Linked DNA regions of Synechococcus elongatus PCC 6301. The protein of the gene in region 1 interacts with the protein of each later gene in a pairwise test. Links are inferred from orthologs where the notes say so. Each region holds a gene or a part of one and is shown in the gene's direction. Other genes may lie near its edges.

What was found.
Region 2: the proteins of SYC_RS09755 (region 1) and SYC_RS12700 interact in binary tests that used the Escherichia coli proteins (3 or more experiments, as listed by UniProt). The link is inferred for Synechococcus elongatus PCC 6301 from one-to-one orthologs.
Region 3: the proteins of SYC_RS09755 (region 1) and sfsA interact in binary tests that used the Escherichia coli proteins (3 or more experiments, as listed by UniProt). The link is inferred for Synechococcus elongatus PCC 6301 from one-to-one orthologs.

The regions. Positions count from the first base shown.
Region 1 is NC_006576.1:1,981,496-1,984,582, reverse strand. Bases 100-3,031 are described here. They hold SYC_RS09755 (glutamate-5-semialdehyde dehydrogenase), read left to right. Parts: upstream 100-883; coding sequence 884-2,179; downstream 2,180-3,031. Other genes in these bases: SYC_RS09750 (extracellular solute-binding protein), read right to left, coding at 2,209-3,031; SYC_RS09760 (helix-turn-helix domain-containing protein), read right to left, coding at 209-484. Also shown: hisS (histidine--tRNA ligase), read right to left, coding at 1-96; more of SYC_RS09750, read right to left, coding at 3,032-3,087. UniProt on the Escherichia coli protein: Catalyzes the NADPH-dependent reduction of L-glutamate 5-phosphate into L-glutamate 5-semialdehyde and phosphate. The product spontaneously undergoes cyclization to form 1-pyrroline-5-carboxylate.
Region 2 is NC_006576.1:2,567,255-2,570,212, forward strand. What follows is about bases 143-2,945. They hold SYC_RS12700 (sulfate/molybdate ABC transporter ATP-binding protein), read left to right. Parts: upstream 143-937; coding sequence 938-1,954; downstream 1,955-2,945. Other genes in these bases: SYC_RS12695 (sulfate ABC transporter substrate-binding protein), read right to left, coding at 143-720; psb28 (photosystem II reaction center protein Psb28), read right to left, coding at 2,206-2,544; psbQ (photosystem II protein PsbQ), read left to right, coding at 2,727-2,945. In the rest of the region: more of SYC_RS12695, read right to left, coding at 1-142; more of psbQ, read left to right, coding at 2,946-2,958. UniProt on the Escherichia coli protein: Part of the ABC transporter complex CysAWTP involved in sulfate/thiosulfate import. Responsible for energy coupling to the transport system.
Region 3 is NC_006576.1:2,205,756-2,208,870, forward strand. Bases 36-2,995 are described here. They hold sfsA (DNA/RNA nuclease SfsA), read left to right. Parts: upstream 36-1,140; coding sequence 1,141-1,851; downstream 1,852-2,995. Other genes in these bases: SYC_RS10915 (hypothetical protein), read left to right, coding at 1,935-2,741. UniProt on the Escherichia coli protein: Binds to DNA non-specifically. Could be a regulatory factor involved in maltose metabolism.

The DNA.
Region 1 (3,087 bases):
GAGAATCTCGCGAGCGGTTTGTTCAATCCACTGCCAAACTTGAGTTTCGGGCGGCAGAATATCGCGGGTGCCCCGCAGAGCTTGCAAGCTAGCCATCGTTTCTCGGTGATCAGGGGAGGCGTGTTCCCAACAGGAACCCTTTCCAGCATGGTCTGAAACGGGCGTGCCGGAGCAGCAGAACGTCAGATTGGATTAGCGCAATCGCAATCTAGGAGGCCGCCACATCGCGATCGGGCAGAATGCAGCAATTGACCTGATCGAGGCAGACTTTACCCCATTGCAAGGCCCAGCGCACCAAGGCAACCCGATTGTCGGTCCCGGTTTTGGTGAGGATGTTGCTGATGTGGTTGTCGACCGTCCGCTTGCTGATATCCAGCCGCGTGGCAATTTCCTGATTCGTCAGCCCAGCCGCCACGAGATCCACGATTTGGAGCTCGCGCTCAGAAAGCGCACCGCTGACGGGAAATTCACCACTTGCCGTCATAACGACTGCTGACCTCAAGTATTTGTACTTAGCCCCTTTATTCTAGGCCGCGGATCGACGAGGTCAGCAAGAGCTGACAATCTGAAGCAATTTCACTAACTCTGCCCTGTGCTGGAACTGAATCTAGCAACAAAACTTCATAGCAGTCTCGGCGATCGCTGCAGGTAGAACTTGGCCAGTGTTGACCACGGGAGTTAGGCAGCGAATCAGTTCAGTCAAAAACCGTCCGAATCTCTCTGGTCAACACAGTCGCTGCTGTCTGTTGGCTGGTCTGGGATCGCGGTAGGGATCAGCCAAGGGGCTGCACTTGATAGGCTGGATCAAGGATTGAGCTGAGGCGGATAGCGATCGCTCTTGGTTGATCCGCCAGTCTTTTTTGTTACCCGTCCCCCTCCTGCTGTGGCTACTCTCTCCGTCGATCTTGAAGTTCAGGCCCAGGCGACCCGTGCGGCAGCGCGGCAGCTCGCCCAGTGGAGCGGCGCCGATCGCCAGCGGTTGTTGTCTGCCATTGCTACCACGCTCGAGCAGGAAGCCCCGCGCATTTTAGCGGCCAATCAAGCGGACTGTGAAGCCGCGACCACTGAGGGCATTGCTCCGGCTCTCTATGCTCGTCTCAAGCTCGATGCAGACAAGCTTGCAGCTGCGATCGCCGGGGTGCGGGACCTAGCACAGTTGCCCGATCCGTTGGGGCAAATCCAGATTGATCGCGAGTTGGACGAAGGCCTAATCCTGCAACGGTTGACCTGTCCTGTCGGCGTTTTGGGCGTCATCTTTGAGGCCCGTCCCGATGCGGTGATTCAAATTGCGTCGCTGGCGATCAAATCTGGCAATGGTGCCATTCTCAAGGGCGGCCGGGAGGCCATTTGCTCCTGCCAAGCGATCGTGGCCGCGATTGCCCAAGCCCTGGCCGAGCAGCAGGCACCTGTCGAGGCCATCCGCTTGCTGACCAGCCGCGAAGAAACTCTGGCGCTGCTTAAGCTCGATCGCTATGTCGATCTGATCATTCCACGCGGCTCCAACAGTTTTGTGCGCTTTGTCCAAGACAACACCCACATTCCGGTCCTGGGTCATGCCGATGGCATTTGCCATCTCTACGTTGACCAAGCGGCCGCGATTGAGAAAACGGTGACGATTACCGTTGACGCCAAAACCCAGTACCCAGCCGCTTGTAACGCGATCGAAACCCTGCTGATTCATGAGGCGATCGCCCCTCAATTTCTACCGGTTGTTGCGGCGGCACTGCACGAGAAAGGTGTCAGTCTGCGGGGTGACGCGGCAGCTCAGACGATTGTGCCGATGGAGGCTGCCACAGAAGAGGATTGGCGAACTGAGTACAGCGATTTAGTTCTGGCAGTGCGACTGGTGCCGAGCCTCGATGCCGCGATCGCTCATATCAATGAATATGGCTCTGGCCATACCGATGCGATCGCCACGGAAGATGCCGCCGCTGCCGCCCAGTTCTTCAGCCAAGTCGATAGTGCTGGTGTGTATCACAACTGCTCCACCCGCTTTGCCGATGGCTTTCGCTATGGTTTTGGCGCAGAAGTCGGCATTAGCACCCAAAAATTGCCGCCCCGGGGTCCCGTAGGCTTAGAAGGGCTGGTGACCTACAAGTACGTCCTCAGCGGTGATGGACAGATTGCCGCAACCTACAGTGGCGCCCAAGCCAAACCGTTCCTACACCGCGATCGCTAATCAGAACCCTGCTGTTCTAAGCCGTTTGATCAACCCTGGCGCATGGTTTGCCAAAGCGCCAGATAGCGATCGCGCACGGCCTCCGGCAGGGGCAGGATCAATTCGCTTTTGTCCAGCACAGCCGTGGGTGGAATCTGGAGAGGATTGGCATCAACAGGGGCGACGGCTGCAGCAGTCAGGATCGCCGGGGAGGCTGCCGGCCCCAGTTGCGAAAACTGAGTTGCGATCGTCGGTGCCCAGCCAAAATCAATCCAGCGATCGCTAAAGACTTCACTCACCCGCCCTTGGGGTTGCACCCACAGATCCAGCCAAATGGCAGTGCCCGATCGCGGGACAACAGCAGCCAAGCGAGAATCTCGGCGGAGGGCAGCCAAAATATCGGCCGACCAACCCACTGCAGCCAGAGCATCACCGAGTAACAACGGCTGCAAATAGTTGCGGGAGCTGTAGAGCTTGACCTGTTGCTGTAAGGCTGCCAGCAAAGGTTCGAGTTGGGGAATCTCCGCCAAATTAGCTTGGTTATAGCTCCAGCCCAACCGTTTGAGCGTCAGACCAATTACTTCGCGAGGATCATCTGGCAAGATCAGCTGGCCACGCAGTTCGGGCCGCCACAGATCTGTCCAGTCTTGGAGTGGGCTCGTCAAGCGATCGCGGCGAAAGGCAATCATCGTGGTGCCCCAGCGGTAGGGCGCCGCCCAAATCTCTCCTGCTTCGCTAGGCACCCCTTGGCGATCGCGCCGCAGTTGCTGTCGCCAACGTTGAGGCAACGAGGTCCAATGCCGCCAGTGATTGGGGTTAAAGGGGGCCAGTCGCCCTGAGGCGATCGCAGACTGGAGCCAAGCATCTCCAATCCCCAAGAGATTGGGCAGGCGGCTAGGGTCTTCTGTCAGCAATAGACGACTGCTATC
Region 2 (2,958 bases), 590 kb from region 1 along the record:
GCCTTTCTGTTGAGCCAGAATGAGTTCGTTTTCATAGTTGAGCAAAACATCAGCTTGCCCCTTGGTGAAAACGTCAGTCGATTCCCGTGCATCTTTGGCCAAGATTGGCACGTTCTTGTAGATATCAGTCGTGAACTGAAGGGCTTGCTCTTCTGTGCCACCGGTCTGAGTGACAGAGCCCCAAGCCCCGAGGAAATTCCAGCGAGCCCCGCCAGAGGTTTTAGGATTTGCCGTCACAATCCGAACGCCGGGCTTGGTCAGATCAGTCCAATCTTTGATGCCCTTGGGATTGCCTTCTTGGGTCACCAAAGCCACAACTGAATTGGTGATGATGCCGTTATTGGGAACCCGTTGTTGCCAGCCAGGCTGAATTAGGCCAGCTTTCTCGATTTGGTTGATGTCGGATTCTAAGGCAAGCGCGACAACATCAGCTTCGAGGCCATCAATAACCGCGCGGGTTTGCGAGCCTGAACCGCCATAGCTTTGGTTAAACCGCACCTCTTGGCCGGTCTTTTCTGTCCACTGAGCGGCAAATTTGGGAATGATCTGCTCGTAGGCCGCTTGGGTGACTGCGTAGGAAACCAGCGTGACTTCAACGGGTTGACCGCTACCACCGGAAGAAGATTGATTGTTACCGCCGCAAGCTGCGATCGTGATCACAGTGGCTGTGGCCAAAGCAGCAGATTGGAGAAAGGAGCGGCGAGTCCAGGCAGTCTTCATGGGTCCTTGGAGAAATGGGGCTGGCAATCAGCTGAGACAGGGAGCAAGGGTTACAGCGGAGGAAGCAATCTACGGTATTTTTTCGGGGATACCGTAGATTTTTCACTGTGCGCAGTGTATCATGCCAGACATAAGGTGCAACTAAATTCTCCTAAATTTCCTTGTAGAAACCGGAGATTGTTGCCAGTCCGCATTGTGCGTGCCGAAGGATAAAGCTGTGGGTATCCAAGTCAGTCAGGTCAGTAAGCAGTTTGGGAGTTTCCAAGCCGTCAAGGATGTAGATCTGACGGTGGAAACCGGCAGCTTGGTTGCTCTGTTGGGGCCGTCGGGCTCGGGGAAATCCACGCTACTGCGCCTGATTGCGGGGCTAGAACAACCTGATAGCGGGCGAATTTTTTTGACTGGGCGCGATGCAACCAATGAATCGGTGCGCGATCGCCAAATCGGTTTTGTTTTCCAGCACTACGCACTGTTCAAGCATCTAACGGTGCGTAAAAACATTGCCTTTGGTTTGGAACTGCGCAAGCACACGAAGGAAAAAGTCCGGGCTCGCGTAGAAGAGTTGCTGGAACTCGTGCAGCTGACAGGGTTGGGCGATCGCTATCCATCTCAGTTGTCGGGCGGGCAGCGGCAGCGGGTTGCCTTGGCGCGGGCCTTAGCGGTTCAACCCCAAGTCTTGCTCTTGGATGAGCCCTTTGGTGCCTTGGATGCCAAGGTGCGTAAGGACCTTCGTAGCTGGCTGCGCAAGCTGCACGACGAAGTGCACGTGACGACAGTGTTTGTTACCCACGACCAAGAAGAAGCAATGGAAGTGGCTGACCAAATTGTTGTTATGAACCACGGCAAAGTAGAACAAATTGGGTCGCCTGCGGAAATCTACGACAACCCCGCTACCCCGTTTGTGATGAGCTTTATCGGGCCAGTCAATGTCCTACCCAACAGTTCCCACATTTTCCAAGCAGGCGGTCTAGATACGCCTCACCCAGAAGTCTTTCTGCGTCCCCACGACATCGAAATTGCGATCGATCCGATTCCCGAAACCGTGCCGGCTCGCATCGATCGCATTGTCCATTTGGGTTGGGAAGTGCAGGCTGAAGTCCGTCTTGAGGATGGCCAAGTTTTGGTTGCCCATTTACCCCGCGATCGCTATCGGGATTTGCAACTGGAGCCAGAACAACAGGTGTTTGTACGCCCCAAACAAGCGCGATCGTTCCCGCTCAACTACTCGATTTAGTCTGCTCAAACAGTTCATCGGAGTGCATGATCAGGCTGCGATCGCAGTGATTCCAGCAAGTCGACATTGACCTTGGCAGTGAACACCTCACAGCGTGTTGAGGTGTTTGGGTCGAATGGTTGAACTCAAGGCGGAACGATCGCTAGTTGCTCTCCCTCACTCAAACTAAAGGCTGGTGTCGAATCCTGACGATCCAACCCACCAGCCTTCCGTTGTTGCGAGCCGATTGGCTCCCGCACTATTTCAGGGTTCTAAGCTTCTGTGAAACCTAAACCGTTCGCTTCGGCATAGCGCTGCATAAACCGCATAAAGCGATCCCATTCTTCGGGGCTGCGCATCAGGTAAACCGCTTCTAGACCCGCTGGTTGACCGTTAATGAATTTGGCCTTGACTTCCCGTGTGGCTAGCTCACCTTCATCGTCGAGCAGATACATGCCAGTGATGTCTTGGCGAACCTCGCCCACCAAAGCTTGGGGCTCATCGAAGTAGAAGGTTGCGGTGCCGTTTTGGCCATCGCGCGATCGTGTCAAACGGACATCAGGAACGACGGGTTCGTCAATTCCACGCGTGAACTGGATCGCAGCGGACATAGTAGTAGCGGGGTTTCAGAACGGTTCTCTCATCATACAAGGCCGATCCCCAGCCACCCTGTCGGGGTCCAGTGGCGGCGATCGCTTCACCCTAGGCTGTGCAAATCCCCAGCTTCCTCGCTGGCTTGCCTAGACTAGAGGCAGTGCGACTTTGCTCGCTGCTCTGCTTTCTGCGTGAACCCATGACCCTGTGGTCTCGTTGTCGTCGAGCCGTTGCGCTCGTTTTGGTTACCTTGCTCTCTACTGCGCTCGTTGCCTGCGGCGGCCCCACGGCAGCGACTGTGCCGACCTACAGCGACAGCCAAATTCTGCAAATCGAAAAATCCCAAGCCAATCTGCAAGCGGTGCGCGATCGCTTTCCAGAGTTGGATCAACTGATTGCTGCTGAAAACTGGACTTTCGTCCGCAACTTCA
Region 3 (3,115 bases), 220 kb from region 1 along the record:
CATCCGTCTGGAACGCCCCCCGTTCATAGACGAGCTGCACGATCGGCAGGGCCAAGGCCGCCATCAAGGCACCGAGGGGCAGCATCAGCAAAGCCGTCAGGAATAAGCCTTGGCGGATGCGCTGCTTCAGCTCCGGCCACTGATCCGGCTCCGCTAAACGCGAAAGCACCGGCAGCAGTGGCACCAAAATGACATTCGAGAGAATGCCGAGCGGTGTTTGTACGAGCAAACCGGCATAGCCCAGACCTGCTGCCGCTTGAGGAATAAAGGAAGCGAAGAACAGATCAGTGTAGACATTGATCTGCAACATCCCAGAGGAAAACGTCGCTGGCCCCAGAATGCGCAGGACCTCTTTGACCTCGGGGCGCTGCCATTCGAACCGCAACCGCAGTCCGGCGAGGCCATGGCGAAACTGCGACGGCAACTGAATTAGCCATTGCAGAATTGCGCCCAGTAAAGTGCTGCCCGCCAGCACCAAGCCACCCACGATCGCGAGTTGGGGGCTGGTAATGCGGCTACCGACTTGCCACCAGAGTAGCCCCACACCAGCAATCACGGTCACGCTGGAAAAAAGCGGGCTGATGGAAGGCAGCCAGTAGGTATCGGCAGCGTTGAGGACGCCAAAGCCAATCCCGATCAGACCGGCGAGTAGCGCCATCGGCGCCATAATCCGCAGCTGCAAAACTGCGATCGCTCGCGTTTCTTGACCGGTGGGCGTCAACTCTAAACCGGGTGCGACCAGTCCAATCAGTGGATCGGCAAAGACTACGATTACGACGGTGACGATCAATAAGCTGATGCCGACGAGCGTTGTGATCGTTTCCACCAAGGGGCCACTGTCTTGGCGATCGCGCTTGGCAAGGACGCTGACCATGGCGCTGTGGAAGGGGCCATTGATGCCACCGAGCAGAATTAGCAGAAAGCCTGGAATAACGTAAGCGTAGTTGTAGGCATCAAAGGCAGGCCCGACGCCGAAGGCCGCGGCGATCGCCTGTTGCCGGACCAATCCAAAGACTTTACTGAGTAGGGTAGCCACCGCAACGATGCCAGCAATGCCAGCAAGCGATCGGGCCGGTTTAGAAGCGTCGGGCACAGGATGCGAAAGAATGGATGGCGGCCTGAACAGTCTACGATGCCCCCATGCCTCAGCGGCTCTATACCTATCCCCCTCTGTTGCGGGGGCGCTTGCTCCAGCGCTACAAACGCTTTTTTGCTGATATTGAACTCGACAGTGGCGAGACGATCACGGCTCACTGCCCGAACACGGGGCCAATGACGGGCGTTTGTCAGATGGGCAATCTGGTTTATGTCTCTAAATCAGACAATCCCAAACGGAAGTTGGCCTACACCTGGGAACTGATTGAGGTCACGGATAACGAACCGACTTGGGTGGGTGTCAATACGGGGCTACCGAATCGGGTGGTTCAAGCCCTGCTCGAGCAGCGTTGCTTGCCGGTGTTGGGCGACTATGGCGAGGTGCAGCGCGAGGTCCCGTATGGCGAGAACAGTCGGATTGATTTCCGATTAACGGGCGATCGCCCCATCTATGTCGAGGTGAAAAATACGACTTGGACGGCTGGTCGCCTCGCGCTTTTCCCAGATACCGTCACGACTCGCGGCCAGAAGCACTTGCGGGAGCTGACAGCGATTTTGCTGGAAGCGCGAGCGGTCATGCTCTACTTCATCAATCGGGGCGATTGCACTGCTTTCGCGCCGGGAGATAGCGCCGACCCAACCTATGGGCAGCTGTTGCGGACTGGCATTGCTGCCGGTCTTGAAGTCTATCCCTGCCAATTTCAGATCAGTCCTGAAGGCATTGATTTTTTAGGCGTTGCCCCTTTGCAACTCTAAATAACTGCCGTGCAGTTGTTCAAAATGCACTTGGGTTTCCCTAGAAACCTGCGCTAGGCTGCGATCGCTTCTTTTGCTTTGCTATGAACTACGCTCTTACCCAAGCTGTCCTGACTGGCACCCTTGAGGTGATTACCTTTGGGGGGGCTACCATTCTTGGTGTGGCGGCTGTCCGCAGTTGGATCAAGGATGTTTTAAATCCCGATCGCACGCTCATTCAGCTGCGCCAGCAGCTCCAAGATCTAGAGCGCAAGTTAGAGGAAGCTCCCGAAGACCTACGGCAAATCGGTCGTCTTCGGGCTGAAAATGCGCTCTTAGCTCAAAATAATCAACAACTTGAGCGCCTTGTTAGTCAGTTACAGCAACAGGTTAAGAATCAAGAATCGACCCTTCTAGGATTGGTTCAGGAGAAACAAGAACTGCTGACCCAAGTCGGCGATCGCGATCGCCAAATCGTGCAGTTAACTGCTGATTTGCAAACCCTTGAGGCGCAAGCCCAACAGCGATCGCAGGATTTCCAAGAACTGTTAGAAGAGCGGGAACAAATTCTTGAGGCAATGGAGCTTGCCCAAACTGAGCGGGAACAAATCGCTCAGAATTACCAGCAGCTGCAGGCACAGCAAGGGGGCATGGCCAGCCGCGCCCATAGCCTTGAAGAGCAGAATCGTGATTTGGTCGGAAACATCCAAACCCGCGAGCAGACAATTCTGGAACTACAAGAAAATTTGACTGCCTTGGAAGCGTTGCTGCAGGAGGAACAACTCCGTAGAGCTGAACAAGAAACGCAACTGATTCAAGTGCGTGAACAGCTGCAAATTCTGATTCGTCAGCGTTTAAACCAACAATCGGGCGTTCGGCCGGCAACTATTCGCCGCTGGTTAGGGTCTTAGTTCTGCTGCGATGCGTTAGGAGTCGCTGAAGTTGCTGATCGGCTTGGATCTATCCGCCAGTAGACCCTTCTGCTCTCGAACCTTCAGCTCTGATGTGAGATTTATGCAGGAAAATCAGTTTCCTCAGAGTGGAAAAGCGTTTGCTAACCCAGCCAGACGCTGAATCACGATCGCTGCTGAGTCAGGCTTTCTGCTTCGGCCACTGACTCAGGTCTCGGTTCTTGATTGTCAACCTCCCTGCGACAGCTTTAAGCGCAATAAAACCAATCACTGATATTGAGATTGAATTATGGGTACGGTCTGTTGAGAACTGGTCATCTTGTCATAAATTAGCCTCAAGAAACAAAGTTTCTTGTCGGTGGAATTGCGGCCAT